Regions from separate parts of the Aliiglaciecola sp. 2_MG-2023 genome, predicted to be linked through region 1. Evidence: predicted binding sites of a transcription regulator. Region 1 holds the regulator's gene; each other region holds the start of a gene.

What was found. The regulator FNR, encoded in region 1, switches genes on or off when oxygen is low (the NO sensors DNR and NnrR bind a similar motif). The targets are predictions, from matches to a motif close to TTGATCTAGATCAA.
Region 2: Q4567_RS19070 (STAS/SEC14 domain-containing protein) is a predicted target of FNR. The motif match lies at 6,362-6,375, and genes of this name have one in related genera.
Region 3: Q4567_RS12830 (cytochrome ubiquinol oxidase subunit I) is a predicted target of FNR. The motif match lies at 4,711-4,724, and genes of this name have one in related genera.

The regions. Positions count from the first base shown of each region.
Region 1 covers NZ_JAUORY010000005.1:232,656-242,500, forward strand. Annotated here, with positions in the region: gene Q4567_RS07550 (FixH family protein) at 1-31, shown strand, start outside; gene Q4567_RS07555 (heavy metal translocating P-type ATPase) at 31-2,418, shown strand; gene ccoS (cbb3-type cytochrome oxidase assembly protein CcoS) at 2,441-2,626, shown strand; gene Q4567_RS07565 (sulfite exporter TauE/SafE family protein) at 2,623-3,288, shown strand; gene fnr (fumarate/nitrate reduction transcriptional regulator Fnr) at 3,314-4,051, shown strand; gene uspE (universal stress protein UspE) at 4,166-5,098, shown strand; gene ttcA (tRNA 2-thiocytidine(32) synthetase TtcA) at 5,235-6,122, shown strand; gene Q4567_RS07585 (patatin-like phospholipase family protein) at 6,138-7,199, shown strand; gene Q4567_RS07590 (DUF2987 domain-containing protein) at 7,218-7,847, opposite strand; gene Q4567_RS07595 (glucosaminidase domain-containing protein) at 7,844-8,653, opposite strand; gene Q4567_RS07600 (hypothetical protein) at 8,646-9,410, opposite strand; gene Q4567_RS07605 (LysE family translocator) at 9,430-9,845, opposite strand, start outside.
Region 2 covers NZ_JAUORY010000025.1:39,291-49,135, forward strand. Annotated here, with positions in the region: gene Q4567_RS19025 (TonB-dependent receptor) at 1-1,134, opposite strand, end outside; gene Q4567_RS19030 (sensor domain-containing diguanylate cyclase) at 1,521-2,432, shown strand; gene Q4567_RS19035 (RNA-binding protein) at 2,586-2,849, shown strand; gene Q4567_RS19040 (VOC family protein) at 2,914-3,321, shown strand; gene Q4567_RS19045 (hypothetical protein) at 3,395-3,664, shown strand; gene Q4567_RS19050 (DUF3565 domain-containing protein) at 3,705-3,908, shown strand; gene Q4567_RS19055 (ZIP family metal transporter) at 3,956-4,678, shown strand; gene Q4567_RS19060 (hypothetical protein) at 4,733-5,302, shown strand; gene Q4567_RS19065 (2OG-Fe(II) oxygenase) at 5,558-6,232, shown strand; gene Q4567_RS19070 (STAS/SEC14 domain-containing protein) at 6,499-6,885, shown strand; gene Q4567_RS19075 (DUF1801 domain-containing protein) at 6,972-7,391, shown strand; gene Q4567_RS19080 (hypothetical protein) at 7,407-7,862, shown strand; gene Q4567_RS19085 (DoxX-like family protein) at 7,853-8,287, shown strand; gene Q4567_RS19090 (alpha/beta fold hydrolase) at 8,291-9,241, shown strand; gene Q4567_RS19095 (hypothetical protein) at 9,262-9,537, shown strand; gene Q4567_RS19100 (tRNA-uridine aminocarboxypropyltransferase) at 9,568-9,845, opposite strand, start outside.
Region 3 covers NZ_JAUORY010000011.1:73,667-83,511, forward strand. Annotated here, with positions in the region: gene Q4567_RS12810 (ATP-binding cassette domain-containing protein) at 1-178, opposite strand, end outside; gene Q4567_RS12815 (ABC transporter ATP-binding protein/permease) at 168-1,772, opposite strand; gene cydX (cytochrome bd-I oxidase subunit CydX) at 1,772-1,882, opposite strand; gene cydB (cytochrome d ubiquinol oxidase subunit II) at 1,901-3,037, opposite strand; gene Q4567_RS12830 (cytochrome ubiquinol oxidase subunit I) at 3,034-4,626, opposite strand; gene Q4567_RS12835 (DUF3365 domain-containing protein) at 4,880-5,515, opposite strand; gene Q4567_RS12840 (NAD(P)/FAD-dependent oxidoreductase) at 5,524-6,795, opposite strand; gene Q4567_RS12845 (sigma-54-dependent Fis family transcriptional regulator) at 7,006-8,310, shown strand; gene Q4567_RS12850 (DUF2892 domain-containing protein) at 8,383-8,598, opposite strand; gene Q4567_RS12855 (hypothetical protein) at 8,630-9,845, opposite strand, start outside.

The DNA.
Region 1 (9,845 bases):
ACAAAAAGCCCCTTTCAACTTTAATCCTTAATGCAAAATAGTAACTCACAAAATTGCTATCATTGTGGGCTTCCAATAATAAATGGAGAAGTCTTCTGGGCAGACATCTTAGGTGAGCCTCGCAAAATGTGTTGCCCTGGCTGCCAAGCTGTGGCTGAAGCAATTGTCAGCAACGGACTAGAAGATTATTACCGCTTCAGAACCGAATTTGCCGACAAGGGAGATGAATTACTAACCGAAACACTCGATACCTTAAAAGCATACGATCATGAAGAGATTCAGCAAGAATTTGTGGTCGATGACGGCAGCCAAAAACAAATACAATTAACCATCGAAGGAATAAGCTGCGCTGCCTGTGGTTGGCTGATTGAAAAACAACTTTTAAAAACGCCCGGAATTAAACGAATTGCAGTCAACGTATCTGCACGTCGAGCAACGATTAATTGGATAGATTCAGAACTAAAACTTAGTGAAATCATCGGACAACTAGAATCTATCGGCTATCACGCACTTCCCTTCCAAGCAGACGAACATGAAGCCTCTTATCAGAAAGAATCCAAGAACTATTTAAAACGAATTGGATTGGCTGGCTTAATGAGCATGCAAGTTATGATGTTAGCCATTGGTCTTTATTTCGGCATTTTCGGTTCAATAGATGATGCGACCAAAGAGTTTCTTCATTGGGTTAGTTTTTTATTGACCACCCCGGTTGTGCTGTATTCTGGATTTACTTTTTATAAAAGTGCTTTTAGTTCTCTGCGGATGGGATCTGTAAATATGGATTTTTCGGTTTCAATCGCAATTATTGGCACTTTTGTGGCTAGTGCCTGGGCAACCATTTCCCATACGGGAGAAATCTATTTTGAATCCGTATGTATGTTTATCTTTTTATTACTGATTAGCCGATTTTTGGAACATCGTTCACGACATCAGGCCAGCCTAATATCGGCAAATATGTTTAAGTATATTCCATTAACGGCGATGCAAATTGATGACGATAATAAGCAAACTTCGGTATTAGCCAAACATCTTAAAAAAGGACAAAAAATAGTAGTCCGTCCTGGAGAAACTTTTCCAGTAGACGGGGTAATAATCAACGGAAATGGCAACGTGGATGAATCTATGTTGACCGGTGAATCAGAAAAAATCAGAAAAAGCACCGGCGCTCATGTCTATGGCGGAACCATTAATTTATCAGGTTCTTTTGAAATTGAAGTTGAAAACGAGCTTAAATTGTCCCTGGTGAACAAAATTTTACGCCTTCAAGAGTTAGCTCTTTCAGATAAACCCAAGGCAGCTGTATATGCAGATATTGCCTCCAAGTACTTTATTGTAATTGTTCTAGGTATCACCTTAATAAGTTACGTTGGCTGGCTGGCTTATCAACCAGAACGCGCTTTTTGGGTTGCCATATCAATCCTAGTTGCGACCTGCCCTTGCGCCCTTAGCTTGGCAACGCCGACGGCTTTAACCAGTGCAATAGCAAAATTAAATCAATATGGCTTATTAGTTAAAAGAGCAAATATTATCGATGTTATGCCTGATGTCGACACCGTGATTTTTGATAAAACAGGCACGCTAACCAATGGACATTTCAGTGTAAGTGACGTCGAGCTCTTTAACGCAGCAGATGAAACTTTTGTTTATAATTTAGCTGCCGGATTAGAACTCTATTCAAAACATCCGATATCTCACGCGTTTCAATCTCAGACCCCCTGCGCAGTTTCCCAAGTAGTTACTGTGGCGGGAAAAGGTTTACAAGGAACCTACCAATCTCAAGTCGTTAAGATAGGTAACATAAGTATTCTTGATAACAGTGATGGTTTACGACCCACTGAGGATGACTCTCGAGTTTATCTGCAATTGGGTAAGCAATTAATTGCTGCATTTAGCGTAAAAGATGTAGTTAAAAAAGACGCAAAACAACTCGTCGATGACTTACGCAGCAAACAATTGGTGATGTTAAGTGGTGACTCAGAAATAAACGCGTCTTTGGTCGCTGATTCTTTAGGTATCCCGAACGTTTATTTTAGACAAACGCCAATACAAAAACTGACATACATTCAAAACTTACAAGCCAAAGGACACAAAGTTTTGATGATTGGTGATGGCATCAATGACGCCCCAGTTTTGGCCGCTGCTGATGTATCAATTGCGGTAGGTGACGCCAGTGACATGGCGAAACGTTCTGCCGATATCATTTTATTAAATTCAAAATTAAGTAATGTTAAGTTTGCTGTTAGTATGGCGATTAAAGTGCGTACCAAAATCAAACAGAACATGGTTTGGGCCATTGGCTATAACGCGTTAATTCTTCCCCTAGCAGTAGCCGGATATTTAAGCCCGTGGATGGCCGTAATTGGCATGTCGTTAAGTTCAATTATTGTGGTCGCAAACTCTATTCGTTTACTACGTTAACCAGCGCTAATAGGAAATTAAAGTGAGTATTATTTATGTGCTAATCCCCATCGCTATTGTGCTAGTACTGTTAGCCATAGGGATCTTTTTTTGGGCGGTCAAATCCAATCAGTTTGAAGATTTAGAGCGTCAAGGATACAACATTCTATTCGATGATGACGTGGATAAAAAAGTACAAGTAAAAAAGCCAAAAACTAACGACAAATGAACGACTTAAGCTGGTTTTCTGCAATATTAATCGGACTTGCTGGAAGTGTGCATTGCGCTGGGATGTGCGGTGGAATTGTGACCTCATTTACGTTTGCATTACCAAAGAATAAGTCACAATGGCCGTATTTAATTGCCTATAATTCAGGCCGCATTTTATCTTATAGTTTCGCTGGCGCAATCGCTGGGCTGTTGGGTCAGATCGTCACCACAAAATCCTTTATCAATCCTCAAGCACTGACCCTTTTTGGCGGAGTATTTATGGTTCTGCTTGGATTATATGTGGGACAGTGGTCAAAACTACTGGTTAAAGTAGAAAAAGTTGGCGCTATTTTTTGGCGTAAAATTAGTCCCATATCAAAGCGTTTCATTCCCTTTAAACACCCAATCTATGCTGTACCCTATGGCCTAATCTGGGGCTGGTTGCCCTGTGGATTGGTTTATTCGACGTTAACATGGAGTGTTTCCACCGGCAGTGTGGTACAAGGTGCTATCACCATGTTTTGCTTTGGCTTGGGCACTTTGCCCATCATGTTAGCAATGGGAGCCAGCGCCAGCCAAATAAGAGGATGGTTGACCCAACCAGTGGTAAAACGAAGCGTTGCAGTCTTATTATGCTTATTTGGCTTGATTTTATGTTACCAAGGGATTCATAATTGGTAACTAATGAATTAATTGGAATTAACTAATGTCAGATCCGAACAAGTTCAGTATTCGCTGCCAAAACTGCAGTTTTAATCACCTATGTATACCGGTGGCTCTGAATCAGACTGAAATGGAGAGTTTGGACGAAATCATAGAACGCAAGCGCCCTTTGCATAAAAATGATCAATTAACTATTCCTGGGCAAAAATTTACGTCGCTGTTTGCAGTAAGAACGGGCTCATTTAAATCTTACATAACCTCTCCCGATGGCGAACAACAAATTACAGGGTTTCATTTTCCCGGTGATATTGTCGGCTTTGATGGACTATTTTCTGAAAAATATCAAAGTTATAATCAAGCGATGGAAACCTCCATGGTTTGTGAGTTACCTTACGACAAGTTAGATATTATGAGCGCACAACTTCCTACACTGCGCAAAGAAATGCTTAAAATTATGAGCACAGAAATAAACCAAGATCACAGTCTCATGATGTTATTAAACAAGCGCACAGCAGAAGAACGTCTTGCCCACTTCCTAATTAATCTATCAGATCGTTTTCGCTCCCGCGGTTTTTCTGAATTAGAATTTAATTTAACCATGACCCGAAACGAAATTGGTAATCACCTTGGTTTAACTGTTGAAACCGTCAGTCGTTTACTCACCCGTTTTCAAAAAGAAAATATCATCAAAGTTGATGGGAAATTTATACAAATTCTCAATTTGGCGGTACTTAGAGAGAAACTTGGTGAACACGTTTTAAATAAACAAGCCTGCGGTTAAGTCTTTTAATTTAAATTGATTCAGGTCAAAACAATTAGTCTGTTAATTGGCAAACTAGCTAAAGTAGCCATACACTTAATATACGTAGTGTAAACGTTTGAAGGGAATTAATTTATGTCCGTATTTAACAAAATACTAGCTGTTGTAGACCCAACTACAGAAGATCAAAAAGCGTTTAAAAGAGCGCTTTTATTGGCAGAAAAGACCGGCGCCAGTATTACTGCGTTTCTGTCCATATATGATTTCTCTTATGAAATGACCACTATGCTCACCGTGGATGAAAGAGAAACGATGCGCCAAGCTGTGGTGGATGACAAAACCGATTGGCTTGCCAATATAGTTGAACCCCTAGCGGCTAACTCATCTATTTCAGTAGATATAAAAGTGGTCTGGCATAATCGGCCATATGAAAGTGTATTGTTCGAAGTGATTGATCACAGCTATGATTTAATCGTCAAAGGAACCCACGAGCATGACACCCTAAAGTCAGTGATATTCACCCCGACTGATTGGCATATCCTACGTAAATCACCGGTTCCAGTTTTACTTGTTAAAGAACATGATTGGCCTATTAATGGCAATATTTTAGCTGCGGTAGATGTGGGCAGTGAAGATGAAGAACATCATAGCTTAAACAAGTTAATCACTAAAACCGCTGGATTGATGGCTGATTTACTGGAAGGACATGTAAACTTGGTTAATTCTTACCCAGGTACACCGGTTAATATTGCCATCGAAATACCAGAGTTCGATCCGGTTGGCTATACAGAGTCAGTTAAACAACACCACGCCAAATGTATGCTTGAGCACGCTCAAGAATTCAATATCCCACAAGAAAATCAGCATCTTAGTGAAGGTTTGCCTGAGGATGTCATTCCTTCAGTGGCAAAAGCTATCGACGCAGAGTTAGTGGTTATCGGTACTGTAGGTCGCACCGGTATTACAGCCGCCCTTATCGGTAACACGGCTGAACATACAATAGATTCACTCAATTGTGACGTTTTAGCAATTAAACCAGAAGGCTTTGAGTGTCCTCTTAAACATTAACCTTACATAACCTTGTGATACTTAGAAAATGACTGCAAACATTTAAATTTAGGGTGTTTATGTCCTTTATGAGGACAGGTATAATCCGCGCTGATAGCAATGTTTTTCTAGGAATAAGATGAGTAAGGTCGAGTCTCTGTCTGAGAGTAAAAAATACAGTTTTAATAAACTTCAAAAGCGCCTAAGACGAAATGTAGGCAAAGCAATTGCCGATTTTAATATGATCGAAGATGGCGATAAGGTAATGGTCTGCCTGTCTGGCGGAAAAGACAGTTACACCATGCTTGATATTTTAATGTTTCTGCAAAAGATTGCGCCAATTAAATTTGAAATTATTGCGGTTAATTTAGATCAGAAACAACCAGGCTTCCCCGCTGAGATACTGCCTAACTACTTACAAGAATTGCAAGTTCCATTTGAAATCGTCACGGAAGACACCTATTCGATTGTAAAAGATAAAATTCCAGAGGGAAAAACAACTTGTTCACTATGCTCTAGATTACGCAGAGGGATACTTTACAAGACGGCAACCCGACTAGGCGCAACTAAAATCGCGTTGGGGCACCACCGTGACGACATGTTAGAAACACTATTCTTAAACATGTTTTATGGCGGACGCTTAAAATCTATGCCTCCCAAGTTAGTCAGCGATGATGGCAAACAAATGGTCATTCGTCCCCTAGCCTACTGTGCTGAAAAAGAAATTACCCAATATTCTGATTTAATTGAGTTCCCGATTATTCCTTGTAATTTATGTGGCTCGCAAGAGAACCTACAACGCAAAGTTATTAAAAACATGCTAGTAGACTGGAACAAGCGTTTTCCGGGTAGGATTGAAAGTATGTTTAGGGCAATGCAGAATGTCGTGCCTTCGCATCTTGCCGATAGTGAACTTTTCGACTTTAAAACCTTAGAGACGCAACAAACACCGTTTGTTAACGGTGATATTGGATTTGATCAAGAAGATTTTTCTACACCTTCAACAAGTGCTGATGACACTGTCAAAATAATCAATATTAGTTAAGGATCATTTTAGTAAATGAAAATTGGATTAGCACTAGGAAGCGGCGCTGCTCGAGGTTGGGCGCATATCGGTATAATACAGGCGTTAGAAGAACTAGGCATCAAGGTTGACGTGGTCGCTGGTTGTTCCATTGGTGCCTATGTAGGAGCCGCGTATGCAAGCAATAAACTGGATCCACTCGCAGAATGGGCAAGCTCTCTAACTGAGTGGCAAGTTTTAGGACTGTTAGGGGTTGGATTTCGTAAAGGTGGACTGGCTAGCGGAATTAAAGTGTTTAAAGCCCTCGAAGACAATTTTTGCGAACGAGACTTTGAACACTTATCCAAACCCTTAGGTGTTGTGGCGACCGATTTATATAGTGGTAAAGAGGTTTCATTTACTCAAGGTCCTATTGCGGATGCGGTTAGAGCATCCTGTGCAATACCTGCCCTGTTTCCACCCATTGCGCACAAAGGCCGTTGGCTAGTGGATGGTGCTGTGGTCAACCCAGTGCCGGTAAATCTTTGTCGGCAACTAGGTGCTGACTTTGTTTTTGCGGTTAATCTAAGTGCAGATTTTAGGCCTGAAGTTCAAGCTCAATATCAAATGGAACATGAAAATAATCAAAAACGAACCAATGATTTTTTTAATAAAAGTCAGTCGTTTATGCAGCGTCTTTTCAGTGGCAAGTTCAAAAAAGACAATGATATGGACGATGATGAGCTTGAATCTTTAGAAGATCTAGAAAACATGGCACTGGATTCTGACTTTGACGCCAATAGTGAAGAGCAAATAACCACCTCAGAAACTCAGGTAGAAACGCCGGAGCAAGTAACGGCGACGCAAAAATCATCAAATGTTAAATTAACTGACAATACCCCTAGTATGTTAGGTGTCATGTCCAGTTCGTTAGATATCCTTCAGGCAAGAGTCACCCGCTCGCGATTAGCTGGCGATCCCCCCGATATACTAATTGAACCCCAGTTACGCGACTTTGGCATTATGGAGTTTCATCGCGCGGCTGAGTTAATTGAAGAGGGGCGTCAAAGCGTCAACCGTGTTGCTGCGCAGATTAAATATCAATTGCGTCTCGACTAATTCACTCTACGGATATCGTTATTTGGTTATTGCTGTCACGCGATATGGGGCTTCAGAAAACTGGATCTGATTGCCCTGCTCTAGCCAGTCTCCGGTAATTACTGCATGATGTTCATCGAGATAAATTTCGGCAGGAATAGAGTCTCTGTCAACATTATCGAAATAAAACTGCAAGCCGGTAACTGACGGCATTAGGAACGACAAAAAGCTGCCCATATCATCAAAAAACACTGTGTATTGCTGATACAAATCTTGTAACTCTTGATGTGTATATTGCTGTTTTAAATAAGAAGGTTTAGTTTCCAACTGAACTGACATGTCACATTGATTATTATTTTCTAATAGTTCAAATTCGACAATTGCTTTAGCTTGGCTTAATGCTTTTTCGGTGGGTAACAAAAACCGGTTTTCAGGCGTTACTGTAACAGGTAGTGTGACTTTTTGAGTGACTATATTAGCGGTTTTAATTTCACATAAATCGCCATTTCTGACGTTTTTAAAACCAAATGCAAATTGCAATGCAGGTGTTTCTTCATTATCGATTTTTTTAAGGTGACTGTAAAAACTTGAGTATTCAACTGAAAGTGTATCAGCAAAAGCCAAACCACAAAAACTAAACAACACTAAGGTAAAACTTAAGATTTTCATACTGGTAAAAACTTCCTATTGAAACGTATCATATTGATTAACTCTTCGATATATTCATCACCCCGCTGGGAGTAACTTTTCAACCCTTTGGCTAGCTTTTCTGCTGTAATTTGTTTGTCGTTTTCACGCAAAGATAGACGAATCGCCCTTAACTCTTTATACGCATCATGTCGATTTAAATTGCGGAAATAGGTACTCACTGCGTGATCCAAACTTTTAAACTTAGCCACCTCATGAGCGGCATCTTCATTTCGCCGTTTTGGTACAAAACCGCACCCTTTTCGGAAACACCAAAGTCCAAAAAAATTATAACCTTTTTGAGCAAATCGAGAGGTTCCCCAAGCTGACTCGTTCGCTGCTTGCATAAGCACCAACTCAACAGGAATAATGTCTATTCGACGCATTAATCGGTCCACGATTGAATTCAAATCGTCGTCAGGGTCAACGCGATATTCTTTCACTAGTGAATCGAGTCTCTTTTGCTGCAAATAACTAAAAGGCAATTGTTGTTCAATTGCGTTTTTTATTTCATTCAGAAAATCCCGTTTTTGAATAATCACTTTATTGTGATGATGAATTGCAGGTAACAAATAGTCGAAAAATGCTTTTTTCCGTTCCGTAATTGATTGTATCTTAGCGAAGTTAGGCATTTTTTGTTCTACATAAGGAGCGATATTTTGCTCATCAAAAGGATCTAACTCCTTTGGTGGAAATAAAAATGGGTAACTTAACACTACAGCGCCAAACACCCAGATTATTCCCAAATAGAGAATCCGTCTAGGGCCTGGAAAGTCAACGTTATGCATCAAATGTAGTATCTCCATCAGACCCTTGTTGTTGGGTCTCATCGTTTAAATTGTTATTGTCTGTACTGTTACCGTAACCAAAAAGTTCACAATACAATAAACCATTAATATTATAGTAATAGGGTAAAAACAGTAGCAAACCAATCCCAAAAGAAACTATCGAAAGTAGCAACAACAATAAAAATACGACATATAAAATAGTGAACGGGAATAAATAACGGTTTACCATCTTAATAGAAAGTAATAATGCATCTATTGGTGTGAACTTTTTATCTGCTACCAATAATACTGCAAAACTCGTAGCGATCATTAAATATAAACCAGGCAAGATAAATAACGTCATCCCAGCTTTAGTTATTATGATTATAAATGCGGTTACCAAACATATAGGGATTGCTTGTGGAATTGTTGAGAATAAAAACTTAACAGAACCCACTCGCTTCAGATGAGACCGAGCTCCTTGTAACATCAATGCTGCAGTGACAGGCGCTAAAACCATTTGAATAATTAAATCCAATGTCATCAGATGACTTTGAGTTACTTGTTCCATGGTCTGTATATCATTAAATTTGAAAAATGCCGTTGCAATTAACAAACTTAGTCCAAAAACCACCAGTAACATTTGCAAGAAAATTAAAATACTACCAGTAGTATTTTTAAATCCCTTGGCCAATATATTCTTCAAGTTAAAGTTATATTCACCATTTAAGTTCTGTTTAATAAGTTCTGAATAGTTTTTTTGTATGAGTTTAAACATCAATATTTCATTCGTTAAATTAAGTGGACAAAAGGAGGTTAATGGCTAATACAATTAGAATAACGCCCATGATTCGATCAAAAATATAACCATTTTTCAGTAATGAAGAGCGAATTTTAGAGCCACTCATTATGTACGACAAAAAACAAAACCATATGCCCGTCGCAAAAGCTAAATAAATGCCGTAGCTAAATTTTATTAACATTGGAGTTTGTGGGGCTACAGCAACTGCAAATACGGTTAGAAAAAACAAAGTAGCTTTAGGGTTTAATCCATTTGTCATAAAGCCAATTAAGAAAGACTTTTTATCAGAAGTAACCTGTTTCTCTATTGATTGTGCTTGCAATGATACATCATTTTCTAATCTATTTGGCACACTGCGGACAGCCCCCCAGCCCAAATACAGCAAGTAAGCTGCCGCCAAATAGGCAAATA
Region 2 (9,845 bases), on a different contig from region 1:
GGTTGTGTAATCACGGTCAAGTGACTCATAGCCAATTAAAACAGTTCCCGTCATATCCGTTGAAAACTCGTGTTCAATTTGCAGGTTTGCGCCAAACTGATCTGAATCTAATTTAGGTAGCATATTGGAATAGACAGTGAAAGGGTCGTTGTCTAAGGCATTGGCAAATTCAATAAGTGCAGGATCTTGTGGGTTTAAAAAGAACGCTGATGTGCTTGCATACTCCGCCCAGTTATCCGCGGTGACATCCGGGATAGCTAATTCAGAGTTATCTTCTCCCATAGTGACTTTAGCTGTCACCAATGTGCTGTCTGAAACCGTCCATTCAGCAGTTACACGAGCTGAAATACGGTCGGCCCCGCCCCAGTCGCCTTGAGCCGCTACACTTTCTTGCGGCGCAATTGTGCCTTCTGCGTAGGTATATCCAGTTCCTGGGCCCGTACCTAAGTGCTCATAAAAACCGTCAGATGATTCATACAGACCAGCGATACGAACTAGGAAGTCTTCAGAAATAGGAATATCCACAGCGCCTTCACCGCGAAATAGGCCGTAATTACCAACATCTAAATCAACGTAGCCACCAAAATCAACATCGGGACGATTAGTTAAAATGTTCACTGCACCAGCGGTCGCGTTACGTCCGTATAGGGTACCCTGTGGGCCTTTTAATACTTCTACTCTATCAATATCGAAGTACTGACCGTTTAACAAGCCATTGGTACCTTGGTAAACACCATTTACATGAATAGCGGCAGATGATGAGCCGTTTGGATTAAAGTCATCATCACCTACACCACGAATGGTGATTCTAGGAGATGACGCCCCAGCGTAGGTTTCACTGTATATTAGTCCTGGAGTATTTAGGGCTAACGCTTGGGCATCAGCTGTACCATTAGCTCTAAGTTGTTTGCCATCAAGTACATTAACAACCCCTGGGATATCTTGTATTGATTCGACTTTTTTACGAGCCGTGACGGTAATGACTTCCAAAGCATCTGCTTGTGCATTTGTTGTTTGTGCATAGGCATGAGATGAGAGTAGTGCTGATCCTGAAGTGGCAATAAAGGTACTGGCCACTGCTAGGGTAATTGCTTTTTTGCGAAAGTGAGTGTTTGTTGCTTTGTGCGTTGTCATAAGGTTTCCAAGATTGACGTTTATCTTAAGTTGGTCATCCAATTAGAAGACGGCTAATTATATCACTTGCATTAAAAAAGGCTATAATGGTATGTCTTAAACTGTTGAATTTAATATAAAATTCATAAATTCATCTTGTCGCAGTGGTTGCGGTCAATTCGCGCAAATAAAGCGTGATTTTATTTAGATAAGCGCTGAAATAAGCTGCTTTGTGATACTCTATGTTGGCTACTAATCTCGCTACTTGAATATTGATTTTAAGCCTATGAGTTTTCTAATTATTTAATCGTGAAAACTTTAGAGGCGTTAGAAAAAAACACTTATTATCAGCGAAAACCTAGCAGTAAAAATGAAAGCGCAATTATCAATAACCCTTGGAGTAGAGAGTGGAAAATTCATTTGAATTTTTAAGCTTAGTTCTTGATACAATCACTGAACATATTGTTGTTATTGATGACGCAGGTGAGATTAAATACGTCAATAAAAGCTGGTCTGCGTTTGGCAACAATAATGCGTGTTCGGTTGGCAATGATTGGCGTGGAGTTAATTATTTAGATGTTTGCGATAAAGCGTCGGCGGTTGGAGATGAATTTGGGACTAATGCTGGCAACGGTATTAGAAGCGTTATCGAGCAACGTTCATCTCTTTTTTATTTAGAATATCCTTGCCATAGTCCTGATGAGCCACGCTGGTTTATGATGCGAGTATCTCCTTTTAACATATCTGGAGTTTCCTACTTTGTTATCACCCATCAAAATATTACAGAACGAAAGTTAGCTGAAGAAGAGGTGTTAAACCTTTCGCGTATTGATGAATTAACTGGTATCGCTAATCGTCGTTATTTTAATGAATTTATAGAAAATGAATGGGAGCGATGTCATCGACATGGCATGCCAATTTGTCTTGCGATAATCGATCTAGATTATTTCAAATTATTAAATGATAGCTATGGACATCAAGTTGGAGATAGCTGTTTAAAATCAATTGGTAAGATACTTCAAAAGTTTGCTAAAAGACCAAGCGATATGTGCGCTCGTTATGGCGGAGAAGAGTTTGCACTCGTATATGGAGATACAAATTTGCAGCAAGCTAAGCCATTAGTTAACGAGTTACTGGAGCAAATTCGTTCGCTCAACATAGCTAACGAAAATTCACCTATATGTTCGATGTTAACGGCCAGTATTGGATTGCACTCAATTTATCCCAATGATGATAATAATGTGAGCGAGTTTATTCGTCGAACCGATCAATTACTGTATTTGGCCAAAGAGAATGGAAGAAACCAAATTTCTTTTTAACCCCCTGTTTTTCATTATAAGTGTTATAATTTATCGACTTTTTGCCTAATTAGCCTAGCTGAATATAGAGTTTTGCTATTCTGCAAAGTATTACGCTTTAAAATCGAGATATTAAAGCGAAGCCTCAATCAACAGCGCTTTTAGGAAATATACATGAAAATATTAGTACGTAATCTAGTCCGTAGTACCTCAGAAAATGAATTAAAAGAATTATTTCAAGAATTTGGAACAGTTGGTTCTTGTACTTTGGTGATCGACAAAGTGAGCGGCGAATCAAAAGGGTTTGGTTTTGTGGAAATGGCTAACGCTAGAGAGGCTAAGGCTGCGATTCAAAACCTAAATTATAAAAATCTGGGTGGCAATAAAATACGGGTCAAAAAAGCCGAAGATAAAAGCGTTGCCGATCCATCCGAATAAGTAAGTTGAGCTGTTATCTAGCTTTCCTCAGCGGTTATTTTTTAAAACAAACTGGATGTAATGAATGAGTCAGTCAGTTAAACAGCATATTAGCAGCGTGGCTTTATTGGTAGATAGTTACGCGAATGCTATTGATTTTTATACTGATAAATTAGAATTTGACGTTATTCAAAATGTCGATGTTGGTGACGGTAAACGATTTGTTCAGATATCGCCAAGAGATTCAACCAGCTCAAGTTTGTTGTTGCTCAAAGCAGAGTCAGAGCAACAGCTTGCTGCTATGGGAAATCAAGCTGGCGACAGCGTTTTTTTGATTATACAAACCAATGATTTTTGGCGAGATTATCAAAAAATGCAATCCAAAGGCGTTGTCTTTGATGAACAGCCGCGCGAAGAACCTTATGGCACTGTTGTGGTGTTTCAAGATTTGTATGGAAATAAATTCGATCTTATTCAGGTTAAAACAGGTTGAGATAATCGATGATGTAAAGCCGACAAATGCGGTGATTTGTTTAACTCGATAATGAGCACAGGATGCATTTCATATGTTTTTGATGGTTAAAGTCTTCTTACTGCTTGCTGCGTTATCGTTACATGATGTCGTAGCAAAACCCGTTCCTCCCACTTTATTATTCGTTGTGCCGCTATCTATTATTAGTTTTATTTCCACTGTTGCTATTTGGCATACGCTTTTTTTAAGCCTAATTTTGAGTTTGGCTGCTTTTGTGTATTTCTGGTTATTGTCTTATTTTCCTTCTGGGGGCAAATACTATGCAATTATGTTGCTAGGCGGGATTGGTTTAATGGCGATTTAACTGCTTTACTTAACAGATTATTACTAAATTACATAAAACCATGAAACAGGCTATCAAGGGTTATCATAAAGACGAACAAAGGCATTGGGTTGCCGAACTTGATTGTGGTCACAATCAGCACGTCAGACACACCCCGCCTTGGGCCAATAGACCTTGGGTGGAAACGGCGTCTGGAAGGAATGCCAAACTGGGTTTTATGTTGGATTGCAAAAAATGTGATCGAGGTGAACCTAAAGACAACTAAAAAATACTGCTATCATAGTTTCATCTTAGTTGCTGGGTGGGAATTTAATGTCTGAAATACTAACAATCATCTTACTTACCGGTTTATCGGGGAGTTGTATTCTCATCGGTGGAATTTTGGCTAGCTTTGACCATATTCGCCCGCTTTGGATTGAGCGCGAAGTACGCCATGGTGTGATTGCTTTTGGCGGTGGCATTTTACTCGGTGCGGTGTCAGTTGTATTAGTGCCTGAAGGCATTGCCAGTATGGGCCATTCTATGTTCTCTATCCCGATTGTGTTACTCGGCGGAGTGGCTTTTTTTATTGTTGAAAAGCAACTCGGCTTGAAAAAGCATGATTCACCGCAGTTACTGGGAATGATGCTGGATTATATTCCCGAAGCAATTGCACTAGGCGGTTTAGTTGCGCTGGGTTCCCCAGTGGCACCTTTGTTAGCATTGTTCATTGGTTTACAAAATTTGCCTGAAGGTTTTAATAGCTACCGAGAAATTAACCATAACAACGGCAACAAATCTTTTAAAACCCTTTTAACCATGAGTGCATTAATTCCATTGGGGCCTATTGCTGGGATTATCGGTTACGTTTTTTTATCAGATTATGAAGCAATTTTAGGCGCAATTATGTTGTTTGCCTCAGGTGGAATTTTGTATATTATTTTTCAAGATATTGGACCACAATCACGTTTGGCTAAACACTGGGCCCCGCCACTAGGAGCTGTCGTTGGTTTCTGCTTGGCACTTTTTAGTGACATGTTGGTGACTAGTAGCTAATTGTCACTCTGGTATTCTGAGATCATCTAATATTCATTTTAAAAGAAGTCGTGCATGAAAATTAAAAGACTAGCCACATGTGTATTGTTATTATGTTTGGCAGCTTGTCAGCCAACCTCTCCAACCCAAACCGTGAATTATGAAGCGCAAGGTAATTTGCAATCATCCACTGCGCTAGGTTGCGTGGGCATTGATGATGTAAATTCGTCGCACACGCCTGCCGATCTATTTTTAGGTTTAACAGAGTGCATTGAACAGGATGAATTTGATAAGGCGTCAGATCTATATTTAGTGGCTATGAGCTATGGTTATTTTGATACTCGTAGAGTTGCAGATCGTTCTGGCCACCAAGCAATTATGGTATTGAGAATGAATTCCTTTGGCGACCATGAACAACAAACCTTGAATGAACTATTAACTTACATAATGCAGAAAACATCGAATAATTCTGCTACTTGTAAACATCTGAAAAAACTAGGGAAGCCTACCTATATACCCACTTACATGATCCAACATGGCATAGGCTCGTTTACAGAACAAAAACACAGCAATGGTCTTATTGAAGATTTTGATGCCGACACTGCTTGGCAAGAGGCGCGCTCGGTAGTGGCTAATTGTTCTTAAAGACCTACTCTAAACCCTATAAAAAAACGCGCTACTGCTATGTCGTTACAGGCTTATAATTGGTGCGTAAGCGGTAATTACGTTTTAGATAAATAATAAACTTAGTAAAATGTTCAAATGGTCGTATACTCGCCACCCTGGCGAGTATTGCACAGATTTTAAGCGTTAATTGGCGTTTTTTTGCATTTTGCATCTCCAGATAATCATCCATTTTCTTTCAATTTAAATTAATTAGGCTTTTGTAAGGTAACAAACGTGAGCGCCATCCAATCTTTGGTTCTGAAAAGTGATAACAGTGGTTTTGACGAAACCTTGTTTGCGGCTATTGCCGATGATTTATATCACCAAGGGTACAGCATTAAACCTGTTGCGTTACCAAGTGCGCTTTGCACTTCCATGAGCCAATATCAGCTGAAAATGGACGAGCAACGTTTTAAGGCTGCTGGCATTGGCCGAGGAAATGATTACCTGAAAAATGAATTTGTCAGAACCGACGAAATTTGTTGGATCACCGGAAAATCACCAGAGGAAGTTGAGTGGTTAAATTGGACCGCCCAGCTACAACGCTATTTAAATAGCCGATTGTTTCTTGGTTTGTTTTCGTTTGAAAGTCACTTTGCGCATTATGCCCCCGGAATGTATTACAAACGTCATTATGATGCGTTTAAAGGCGAAGCCCAGCGTGTGTTATCAATAGTGACATACCTTAATTCTGGTTGGGCAATCGATGACGGTGGTGAGTTAGTCCTGTTTACCGACGATAACGACATTGAAGGGATTAAAGTTGTTCCGTTGATGGGAACCATAGTGGTTTTCTTAAGTGAAGATTTTCCCCATGAAGTTTTGCCAGCGCAACGTGATCGCTATTCAATTGCCGGATGGTATCGAGTCAACACTTCTGTTTCTGAGCGAGTGGATCCTCCTTTATAAGTTTTTTGTGCAATCCAGATTTTGCTCTGGCTAGCATCGTCAATCCAATCACAAGAAGGTTAATTTTGAGCTTACAGTAGCACTGACTCGATGAATCTAAAAAGTTGACGAAAATTAAATTCGTTTCTTTTGATTTCAATCAAGTTATGGGTTTGAAAACGTCCATGAAAGCCTAAATGTATTCCTCATAGCGAGTATAATTTGATAATGCAGTCAGCAATACGAGACTGCATTTGAATTTAATCTGGGCATAAGGAATTAGTATGATGAAAGTTAAAAAACACGGCTTATCTATTGGTATTGAACGAGTAGAACAGAATTTTTTCCTATCCATGCAAATTGTTGGCAAGTTAACTCACGAAGATTACGAAATTATCACACCACTTATTGACTCTGCGCTAACCCAAGTGAAAGATCCGAAAGTTAACGCCTTCATAGATGCAACTGAACTAGAAGGCTGGGATTTAAGGGCGGCTTGGGATGATTTCAAAATTGGTTTAAAGTACAACAATGAATTCAACAAAATCGCTATTTATGGCAGTAAAAAATGGCAACAGTATGCGGCGAAGATTGGCACTTGGTTTATTTCCGGTGAAGTAAAGTACTTTGACAATCCTGAAGACGCAATGGAATGGTTAAAACCTTCAGTATAGGCGACAAAAACAATCAAGTTTAGCGACCATAAGTGGCGAAATTGATTTGCATTTTTGTGGGTAATTAACCTGAGTACAGGAGAAATATGGTCTTTACGCAAGGGCAGTCGGTGCTAAACCGAATCAATAGTTACCCACAAAAACCACGCAACCAGTTGTTATGTTTACGCGACCTAATTTTACGTGTGGCAACTAATACCCCCGAAGTAAAATACCTCGAAGAGACGTTGAAGTGGGGAGAACCGAGCTACCTTAGCAAAACCGGTAGTACCCTAAGAATGGATTGGAAGCCTAAAGATCCAAACAATATCTTCATTTATGTTAACTGCCAAACTAAGTTAATAGAAACCTTTAAAGAACTGTACTGCAGACGCTTGCAGTTTGTTGGCAATCGAGCAATTTTGTTGCCATTGGCTCTCGAATTGCCTGAAACTGAGCTATACCATTGCATAGCACTCACTCTTAAATACCATAAAATTAAACATCTGCCTTTGTTAGGGTGTTAAAAACACAGTATTTGCGTGTTAGTATTTTATTCAGATGAAATCGATGAACGAGTCTCAGTCAAGGTGAAAAAAGCCAAGAAAAACCTATTTTTGGTCGAATCTCTTTGTGGTTTTTGCGCGGTTGTTGCGCTATGGATCGCAGTGATAGATTCTGGCTTTATCGTTGGCATGGAAATGATCAGTCGTGGTTTTGAGATTGGTTATTTAATTGTTTTTGGTATTATTTTGAGTTCAGTTGGCATTTGGGGGCTATTCCAATTACTGTTAAAGTTAGTGTTTCCTGATGCCTACGAAGAGAGTATTTCTTTTTATCGTTTTCACCTGATTTGTGGTGGCATTGGCTGCGTGTTGTGTACGTTATTTTTCATCGATTACAATCCTCTTTTCGCCTTCATTTGTCCTTTTCCTTTGCTGGTTTCTAGCTACCTTTATCGTAAAAAATTACGCTTTGAACAGTTTGAATGTTGTTAACTGTGTCGGTTGTGCAGCTAGCTAGGTTTACCATAGGCTTGGCTTGGATTTATCACGGCTTAGTGCCTAAGCTGTTGCATATTGCGCCGTTGGAAATGTTGATGACAGCCAGCCTTGGGTTTTCCCCCCAGCAAAGTTTAATAATTACGCGATGTGCCGGTGTGGCTGAGATAATTTTGGGGGTTGCTTTGATTTTGTTTTACAAAAATAGGTTACTCATTTACTTTAGCGCTCTTAATTTGGCAGCTTTGTTGATATTCACGTTAATTTTCATTCCGCAAATTTTAGTGGAAGCATTTAATCCAGTGACAACAAACATTCCACTAATCGTGTTGAGTTTTGTGTTGCTACAACAGACTCCGCGGCAACAGACGAGATTAACCGGAAGTGGAGAATGTAATGTGCACAGAAGTAGTATGGAATAGTAAATGGTAAAACGCATAATGACGTTCTTGGGCTCAATACTGATTTTGCTGGTGGCAATTTATGTTGTACTCCTTATCCTTTTTCAGCAACCCGATAAAACCGTTGCTGAACTTGCGCCTCTATGGGCGCCAGCACCTTCAGAGTTTATTGAGCTAGATGGAATGCAAATTCATCTTCGCGATGAAGGGCCAAAAGATGATCCTCTTCCAATAGTGCTGCTACATGGTACTAGTGCATCATTGCATACTTGGGAGGGGTGGACGCAGGCATTAAAGTCTCAGCGCAGAGTCATACGGTTTGACTTGCCTGGATTTGGTTTAACTGGTCCAAACCCAGAAAATGATTATTCCATTGAGCGTTATAGCAAGACAGTGATTGATGTGATGGATAGCCTTGGGGTTGATCGTTTTGTATTGGCGGGAAATTCCTTAGGTGGTTACATTTCATGGGCAACCGCAGTGTTTTACCCGCAACGTGTTGAAAAGCTTGTTTTAGTCGATGCCAGTGGTTATCCATACCAATCTACGTCGGTACCCTTAGCGTTTACAATAACCCAGCAACCGTTACTTAAATTACTTATAGGCGACATGTTGCCTCGTAGTTTAGTGGTGAAAAGTGTTAAAAACGTTTATGGTGACCCAAGCAAGGTCACACCTGAGTTGGTAGACCGTTATTACCAATTGACCACTCGTACTGGAAATAGGCAAGCGTTAGAAGCGCGCTTTGAGCAAACTCAACCTAGTGAGTTAAGTAAACGAATACCAGAGATTAAGCAGCCTACGCTGATTATGTGGGGGCAAGAAGATCGCCTTATTCCGGTCGAATTAGGAAGACGTTTTCAAGAGGAAATTGAAAACAGTGAGCTGGTTATTTTTGCTACACTTGGACATGTTCCCCACGAAGAAGATCCTGAATCTACAGTCAAAAGTGTGATTGATTTTCTGCAACAGTGAATGATTACAGAAGGTAAAACATGACACAAAATTCGCCATCAGCCAAAGCGTCAACAAGTTCGAATGTGGAAACTCAAAAGGCGGTGAAAATACCGGCGAACGTGCGCGTCATGATCGCTCTTGTGGCCTCACCTACGCTGATGGTTATTGCTTTTTCTGTCTATTCACTTTTTACCGAAAATTGGCGGGAACCCGGTGTCAGTGGAATCATTTTTTCCGCTTTAGGGATATTTGCATACTATGTTGTTATTGTCGGTAGGCTGCCCAACTGGTTTCATTTTAAACGTCAAAAATAAATCCCGATTTCCTTAGCTCTTTGTGGTTGTTCACACCCCTAAATTTGGTATATGCCGTTCTTGTTTCCTTTGCATGGCGTCGAACAAGGTTAACAAAGGTTGAGTATCTGTATCGCACAATATGCTCAACGCTTGGGCCGTGGCTTCTAATGAAGATAAACTATGCTCAAGTGTAGATTTGCGAATACGGTATTGATTGTCAGGTAGGGTATTAAAATGCCAACTTGGCAAAGCATGTAACCAAGGATTCAACTGCCACATCTTAGTCGCTTTACGCCAAGTCGCATCTATCACTATTAACCTATCGG
Region 3 (9,845 bases), on a different contig from region 1:
CAATCCGCAATATAGCAAGGGCGCGGATGATGACAGCCGGTAACATGTAATTGAAGCCTATGCCAGCAATGGCTGAGGCGGCAATAAACCAAGAAGACACCAGTAAAATAGTGAATCCCACCAGAAAGTGCACTATGGCCAGAAACAAACTGACGGCTAATAGCTTTTTATGCTTCATTTGGGATCCTCAATACACCATTTTCAAGTTGCCAATGTTGTGTAAACCAGTGATCTGGAATGGACTTGTGTGATGCCCAAATTACAGTCTTGTGTTGCAAGCGTTGACGCAGCAGTAAACTTAGGATTCTATGCTGTTCCTGAGTCAGGTGAGCAGTGGGTTCGTCGAGAAAAACCACTTCGGGGTTAATCAGTAAGATGCGCGCAAGGGCTAAACGCTGGGCTTCACCGCCGGAAAGTGGAGGGTAGTCACCTAAAGGTGTATCTAATTGCTGTTCAAGTTTGATCGCCCAGTCATTCAGTTCTACGTCGACTAACACCTCCCAAAGCATGTGATCGGCGAAATCGCGCCCTAGGGTGAGGTTATATCTCAGCGTATTATCTAGCACTACGGTATCTTGAGTTAACAAGTAACTTAGCGCAGGGAATTGATGTGAAGCTTCCCTAAAACCCATCAATGCCTCTAGCAAAACGGTTTTGCCTGCGCCGGATTGACCCTCGAGAAATATCCATTCACTGGGCTGGATGGAAATCTTTTTTGCGCAAATATTTGGTTGTTTAACTTGAAAATTAAGCCAATCAATTCCGCTGAAGTTTTGTTGGATGACGTTAGGTTTAACCTCTTGATATATCTCTGCAAACCTTTCCGCACTCGCTTCGGCTTTGGATTTTTGGTGGTAATATCGGCCTAATGTTTTTAATTCGGCAAATAATAACGGTGCAACCAGTAACATAAACAGACCAGTGTGTAGATTCATTGACGGTCCAAATTCAAATTCACCAATTAGACTGAAACCGATAAATACGGCCACCAGTGCAATTGATAAGGTCGAGAAAAAATCTAGAACCGTGGTAGACAAAAAAGCCACAGATACCACTTTCATGGTTTTTGAATTTACAATATTGCTGGCATGACTTAAGCGCATCTGTTGCTCATGATGCTGATTAGCGCTGGTAATCAGCGGCAAGGCTTTTAATCTATCTGAGAACATCGCGCCTAAACGTTCTAAAGCGATAAAATGTTTACGATGCAGTGCCGCAGCGCCTTTGCCGACGATAATCATAAACAAAGGAACCACTGGCATACAAAGCAGTAGAGAAACTGCTACCACGTAATTGATGGGGGCGATCACCATTAAGATAACCAGTGGCGTTATCCCGGCCATCCATTTTTGGACACAGTACTGACTGACGTAATTTCCTACATCAGCAATGTGATCAAAGATTAATTGTTGCCAATAAGCCGACGAGTATCGGCGTATTAATGCAGTTTGTTGTTGTTGCCAAATTGCATGGATATCCGATTCAATTTGGCTTTCAATTTTATTTTTGCAGATAGCCGATAAGCTATCTGCAACGTATACACTGACCAACCAAATACATGATGCGACCGCTAAGTATAAAACCTTGCGCCCATCAAATGCTTGTTGCTCAACAACAATCGACATCATCATTTCGGCAAATAACCAGAATGTGAAGATTTGAGCAATAAACTGTATTAGCCTGACCAAAAACACCTTCATTTGCGGCACGCGAAAATCCATGCTTTGCCGCTTTAACCATTGTATAGCTTGAGGTGTTATTTGATTTTCCATTATGATTCGTCCGTACGATCCATATCTTCTGTTGACTCAAGCCACATGGCGTTAATGATGCCAAATGAGCAAGCCAATAAAACGCCTAAAATCCACGTGAAATACCACATAATCTTTTTCCTTTTACATTAATAAATTGCGTGTGACTTACTTAAGTCCGCTTGTTTTACTCGACCTCTCATGACCCAAAAACCATATGCGGTGTAAAACAGCACTATAGGTACAAAAACACAGGCCACAATAAACATAGTTTGCAGGGTTAAAAATGAAGACGTTGCGTCCCACACAGTCAAACTTGCATCAGGCATGATGCTGCTTGGTAGTAGAAACGGAAACATCGAAAACCCAGCGGTTAAAATGATGCCAGCAATACTTAAGCCACTTGCAGTAAACGCCCAACCACTTTTTCCTTTACTTGAAAACAAGGCAGAGGCGAGTGCTGCAACGATACCTAGAACAGGAGCGACTACCATCCATGGATAAATGCTGTAGTTTTGCAACCATGCACCACTGACAACCGATACGGTTTTATGTAATGGATTACTCGTAGCGGCAACATCTATGGTTGAGGTGATTTGATAACCATCGACTCCCAGGGCTAAATAAACACCTGCTAAAGCGAAAAGCGCCGCACTTGTACAAGCCAATATCACCGCAACAGAGCGCGCTCGTTGATACAGGTCACCATCAGACTTAAGTTGTAACCAAGTTGCGCCATGATTTAGTAGCATGGCAACCGAAACTAGGCCAGTAAGCAAAGCAAAAGGGGTGAGTAAACCAAAGAATGAGCCTGTATAGGTTGATTTCAACGTCTCATCTAACTCAAATGGGATACCCAGTAGCAAATTACCAAATGCCACACCAAATATTAGGGCAGGGATGAATCCGCCAGCAAATAGTGCCCAATCCCACATCATTCGCCACTTTTTATTGGTTAGTTTGCTGCGATAGTCAAACCCAAGTGGACGCATCCAAAGTGCGATTAAGGTTAAGGCTAACGCTAAGTATAGACCGGAAAAAGCAGTCGCATAAATCATTGGCCAAGCCGCAAAAATGGCACCACCGGCAGTGATAAACCATACTTGGTTTCCATCCCAATGGGGACCAATTGTGTTGATCATAACTCGTCGTTCTTGATCGGTTTTGCCAATCAGCGTTAACAATGCGCCTACGCCTAAATCAAAACCGTCGGTAACAGCAAAGCCTATGAGTAATACACCAATTAACACCCACCAGATAACGCGCAGCGTTTCATAGTCAATCATGAGTTTGCTCCTTGAGGTTGTTCATTATTCAGTAATTGAGCGGCTTCTTCTAATTCACGCTCGGCGTCAGCGAAGGTCTCGCTAGGTCCTTTTTTGGCGTACTTTTGCATGAGATAGAAGGCTGCAATAAACATAATTGCGTAGAAAAATGTGTAGGCAATTATTGTAATGACGACATCAGTCACAGATAAATTTGATACCGATGCATGTACGGGTAGTATTTCTGCAATCGACCAAGGTTGACGGCCATATTCTGCTACAAACCATCCGGCTTCAGAGGCAATCCAAGGAAGCGGCAGGCTGTAAAGTGCAAATTTTAACAACCAACGAGGCTTGGTAATCTGATGCTTAGTGGAATAGTAAAACGCAAGGGCAAACAGCACTAACATCGCAAACCCAGATGCAACCATCAGCCTGAAACTCCAAAATAACGGCGCAACTTTAGGGATGCTGTAGTCTACTGCTTGTTGAATAGCTTGTTCCGACGGGTTGCTGACATCTTCGGTAAATGGTTGCAACAACATGGCAAAGCCTAAATTGTCTTTATGTTGTTCAAAATCAGCGCGCTCATTGACAGTCGCTTCTCCATTCCTGACTTTATCTAGTAAGTCGTAGGCTATAATTCCAGATAAAATTCGTTCTCTGTGACGCTCTTTATGCTCTTTTAATCCGACCACTTCTTCGTCTAGAGAACGAGTGGCAATAATACCCATGGCATAGGGAATTTGAATTGCATAATCGACTGTTTGGGTCTCATCGTTGGGTATCCCAAATAGGGTAAATGCCGCTGGAGCAGGTTGTGTCTCATATTCTGCTTCTACTGCCGCTAATTTTACCTTTTGAACATCACCCAATTCGTAGCCACTTTCATCACCCAATATAATGACCGAAATCACCGAGGCCAAACCAAAACTGGCGGCAATGGCAAAAGAACGTCTAGCAAAAGCAACGTCTTTATTTTTCAGTAGATAATATGACGAAATCGCTAATACAAAAATAGCGCCTGTGACGTATCCTGCAGAAACGGTATGTACAAATTTAACCTGTGCAACGGGGTTGAAAATTACCTCTGCAAAACTAGTCATTTCCATCCGCATGGATTCAAAGTTGAATTCAGCTCCTACTGGAAACTGCATCCAACCATTTGCAATTAAAATCCAAAGTGCTGAGAAGTTAGAGCCAATTGCAACCAGCCAAGTAGTCATTAAGTGTTTTACCTTGGTCATTTTGTCCCAACCAAAGAAAAACAAACCAACGAATGTAGACTCTAAAAAGAACGCCATGAGCCCTTCAATTGCCAAAGGTGCGCCGAAAATATCACCGACATAATGGGAATAATAAGACCAGTTCATACCGAACTGAAATTCCATGGTTAAGCCTGTGGCAACGCCAATGGCAAAGTTGATCCCAAACAACTTACCCCAAAACTTGGTCATTTGTTTGTAGATTTCTTTGCCAGTCAAAACATAAACTGATTCCATTATGGCAAGCATAAAGCTCAGCCCTAAAGTTAATGGAACAAATATGAAATGAAACATGACGGTAGAGGCAAATTGCCAACGAGATAACTCGATAAGAGTCTCGTTCATACTGTTTCTCCTTGTGATTAAAAATGTGTTTGCGCATAAAGAGTTAGCGAAATTTATTATATTCCGAAGATTTCTAACTCGGAGTTGATCTTAATCAACAGAATTGCATTCAACGTGCCAAATTTTGAAATTCATGTAACCATATGAAATTATGAGGGTTTTATTTTTACCATGGCTCTATAGAGGAGGGTGGTTGTCACTTATGACAGAGGTTCTGTCATAAGTGACAATATGTGATTTAATCACAAGTAGATTATTGACCTATAGGCGCTGTGACACTAAAAGCACCGCGAATATCCTTTAAAGAGAAGTTGATTGCTGTGTCTTGTGGGTAGTGCTGGTTAATTTTGTTGGATAATTCAGGTGAAATATTTGTGCCGTGGCAGGCGATACATAGCTGGCCAGTAGGAATCGCTTTCATCATCCTAAATTGACCGTTTACGGTATCGCTGAATACTAATTTATCTATCGGTTTTCCATTTTGAGCTTGTTGTTCAAACTCAAGTAATACAGGCTTTTGCCATTCATTTGGCAGATTAAGAGGGTTACGAGTTTTTAAGCTAGTACGACTTAATTGCCAGCCATCAGTGGATAGTTCGGCGGCTATTTTCGGTGCTTTATTCTGACAAACTTCCACTGCATTTTCAAAACCGCCAGTAGCAATTGCGTCCAATAATGCACTTTTGAGTTGCTTTCCAAATTGCGCCATTTTTTCCTTGGCGATTTGTTGGTATGATGCATTATCTTGTTGATTTTCTACCTTATTGTTGGCCAATGGTATATTTGATTTTGTTATTTCGTTTGCATTGGCTAGCGTCATATATAACCCAAAACCGGATATAATTGATAAGCTAACTGTCGTTGAATATATTGCCAAAATCTTGTTCATAATTATTCCTACTCTAAACGTTCTATTCCAAGTGCTTTTAACACATACTTTTCGTAAACAGGCTCACTGGTGCCGGTGCGCATTTTGCGCATAAAATACTTTTCAAATGCGATTTTGGCTAAATGCACCCATTTGCCCTTTTTAAACCAAGCGACATTGCGGGGAGGAATTTGCGGCATTGCCACAAATGCTGCCCCAGTATTTCCCATGTCGGCTAGGCAAATTGCGTGCATAGTGCCTTTGGTTTGCGGTGGTTGATTGTCAATAATGAGTGCTTTTAGATTGTGCGCAATAGCTGTCATCATTGTTTCTATCATGTAACCGGTTTTAGGCGTCCCTGTGGGCACTGGTGTTGTCTCAACTGGTGGAATAGCAACACAAACACCGCCCGAAAAAATAGTTGGATAAGTTGGATTACGATGGAATTCATCGGTAACAACAAATCCCTTTGGATTGCACAAGCCGTCAACATTTGCGACTGCATCCACGCCACTAAAAGGCGGTATTAACATGGCGTGATGAAAAGGCAGCTGATGTTCAAATTCCACTTCTCCTTTACGGTTTAATTCGGATACATGCATCATATTTTCACAGACTTCATCTACAGTGCCATTGCATGTCCATTTTATATCTCGAGATCTGAGTTCCGACTCCAACATGGTTTTGGAATCTCCAACACCACCTAATCCCATGTGTCCGATGTAGGGTTCACTGGTAACAAAATGGATTGGAACTTTATGGCGGATTTTGGCATCGCGAAGAGCTTTATCTAATATAAACGCATATTCGTAAGCTGGCCCAAAACAACTTGCGCCTTGAAACGCACCAACCACAACTGGACCAGGGTTTTTCAGCAGTTTTTCGAAATCTTGATAACATTGTTTGGCATGATCTAAGGTACATATGGATTGGGTATAATAATCTGGGCCAGCTCCTTTAATGTTACTAAACGCGAGTTTTGGACCTGTAGCGATTATCAAATAATCGTAACTTATGCTTTCATTTTCATGGGTTAAAATAACTTTGTTTGCGGCATCAATTTTGTCCACTTTTGCACAAATGAACTCTATGCCTTTTTTGTTCAGATATTTTTCAATCGGCATAGTTATGGCGTCAGGTTCCCGCCAGCCAACTGCTACCCAAGGGTTCGATGGCACAAAACGGAACTCCGGTCGTTCATTGACGACAACAACTTGATGTTCTTTACCGAGTATTTCCTTTGTTTCATAAGCCGCTGGCATGCCACCGGTTCCTGCACCTAAGATCACTACTTTAGCCATTTTAGTTCCTCACTTATCTTATCGTTGTTAATAGTTACGATATGTGAACATTATGTAAGCAAGAGGCGTGCTATAAATTCAAAAAATTTAACATGTTGAAAAGTATGCAGTTTATTAAGTATTGATGAACTAGCTTAGATAAACCTTGATTCCTTTGTCATTTTTGTCACAGAATGAGTCAATATTGACTTACTGACGAGCTATCTGGATATGAATATTGGTGTAGTGCAATCGATGATCGATGCCATGGAAAAACCGGCAATTTTTATCGATCTTGAATATCGTATTTTAGCGGTAAATTCCGCCTATCGAGATACTTACGAAAATGAAGTCATTGTTGGTAAAAGCAGTTGTTTTGAAATTTCTCACGGTAATTCATCTCCTTGCGATAAACACGGCGAAGACTGTCCTATGGAGCAATGTAAAAAAACCAATAGAACCAGCAGTGTCATTCACATTCACGATACGCCTTATGGTAAAACCTATTGCGATATTTTGATGAAACCGATTAAAGATGAAAATGGCATAACCACCGGTTTTCTAGAAGTGCTTGATCGCATAAGGTTTGCCTCTAATGAGTCTAATGCACAGCTGATGATAGGTGCATCAGAGCCGTTTAAAACCATGCTGAATAAAATTAACCGCTCTGCTAAGGCCGATATTGCGGTATTACTGCATGGTGAAACCGGCACAGGAAAAGAGCTAGTTGCTAAAGCGGTTCACGAGTCGAGCGCTCGGGCACAAAAGCCTTTCGTTATAATTGAATGTACTGGCCTTAATGAAAACTTATTCGAATCTGAATTATTTGGTCATGAAAAGGGGGCTTTTACTGGTGCAACTCATGCCAAAAAGGGACTGATAGAAATGGCCAATGGTGGTACCGTTTTTTTTGATGAAATCGCCGATGTGCCATTAGCAATGCAAGTGAAATTGTTACGTCTTCTTGAAACCCATTGTTATCGAACCGTTGGCGGAATTAAGCAGAAAAAGGCGGATTTTAGGCTGATTTGCGCAAGCCATAAAAACCTGCTTGATTTGGTAGCGTCAGGCGAGTTTAGGAAAGATTTGTATTATCGCATTGCTGGCTTTCCAATAATGTTGCCGTCTTTGGCTCAGCGACGCTCTGATATCCCGATTTTGGCAGAACATTTTTTAAAACAGTCTGAGCTGCATCGTAAAAGGTTCAGTGAAAAAGCGCTGCTTGCGCTGTGTCAATATGATTTCCCCGGTAATATTCGTGAACTAAGAAGTATTGTTGAACATTCAGCATTGCTCGCAAATGAAGATATTATTGAAGTGGAGGACTTGCCGGAACTCGTGATTAACACCGGTGGTTTTGAAGCCAAAGAAGTGAATCAAATTATTTCCTTGGACGATATGGAAAAACAATATTTATCGCAATTGTGTTTTGCAAGCACTTTACCGGTAGATGAACTGGCTCAGAAATTGGGCGTCAGCCCTCGAACGTTTTACCGTAAACTTCAGAGATATGGCTTAAAATACGAGGGCGTCTGACTTGAGATAGTGCGCTTAAATCTCGCCTCAGACTGATATAAGATTTTGATATTTAATAATAAAGTATACGATTCATTGACCGTTAGCTAATTCCTTTTCAGTTTTGAAACCAAATACTTTGCGAATAACAAAGGTTGCAGGACAAAGGCCAGTAAAACTTTGTTGAAACAAGTTGGCACCAATGAACACCGTAAACCATACAAAGTTTGGATGAACCCAAACGGTTAATGCAACGGATACTAACACCATAAAACCAGCAAATGCGGTTAACGCTCTTTCTGCAGACATAAACATCCTCTTTTTTATCGGATAGCCATAGTTAATAAAAGTATCTGAAACTAGCATAAAGGTTACTAGCATCTTCGAATTGATTGTAAAAGGTGTATTGCTCTTCACCGTAAAATAGATTCATTCCAGCAGACAGTCGCCACTCATCTACAGGGCTGTAATCGGCACGCAGTTTCAAAAATCCGTCTTGATCACTGGTGGAGTAAAAGTTAAATACATTAATTGTTAAGGTTTGCTGCATTAACCGATACACCAGTTGCTGCGTAACGACGATACGACTGCGGTTAGGATCATATTGTGGCGTAAGTGAATTTAAACGCAGTGCTGAATAATCATGAGTGCGCTCCATATACCACTGTAAACTCCCCGATAAATCTTTTATTAGTTCTTGTTCATAACCAATTAACACTCTACTTTGATCGTTAGGGATCAATGCTTCAGTACCCTGGCTATCATCACCAGAGGCATAATAGGCGACTTCAGCTTTGATTAAACCTGCAAAAGCAGGGCTGACTACACTGGCGCCATAAACGTTGAGTTTAGCAAAATAAGGTTGGCCTTGTGCCGTTTGACTGCTAGGCGATTTATGAAATCCATGGTAACCGTATACAGCAATTTCAGATGATCCTAAGGTTTTGTAATAACGCAGTGCATATTCTGGCGACTCAGGTCGGTAGGGTGGGCTCACGTCAAAACCAGGCGCAATGTTTTTAGCAAATTGTGGTGAGAAAAAGGAAAAATAATCGCCGTTAATATAGTTGTCAGGAGCAAATTCAGGGGTAATAACCAAGTCGATATTACCCCAATCAAAAAATCCAGATAACTTTGCAGATAGGGAAGGGGCCTTAAGATAATCATCATTACGACCTGCAAAAAATGATTGATAATCTTTTGGGAAAAGGTCATTTAGAAATAAATAATCTCCCGTTCCCCAGGTCAGCACTTGTTGACCTAATTTCAGATCAAAATATTTTCCCCATTCGCCTAAGGAGTCCAATCTTCCTTGCCAAGCAAACTCCCTAATATCTGCTTTTACCTCATCGAGTATACCGTCATAATATAAGTCGCTAGTAATAGTTACGCTAGAATGGCTGAGCAGTTTTTCCCATTGTACTTGTAAACGAATATCTCTGAGGGTTTTGGCTTGATCAATTTCAGGATCAGAGGATATTCTGTTGCCAGCACTAAAGTCGACAAAGCCGGTAAATAGCGGCTTTGCTACTTCTTCTTCCGACCAATCGCCCATA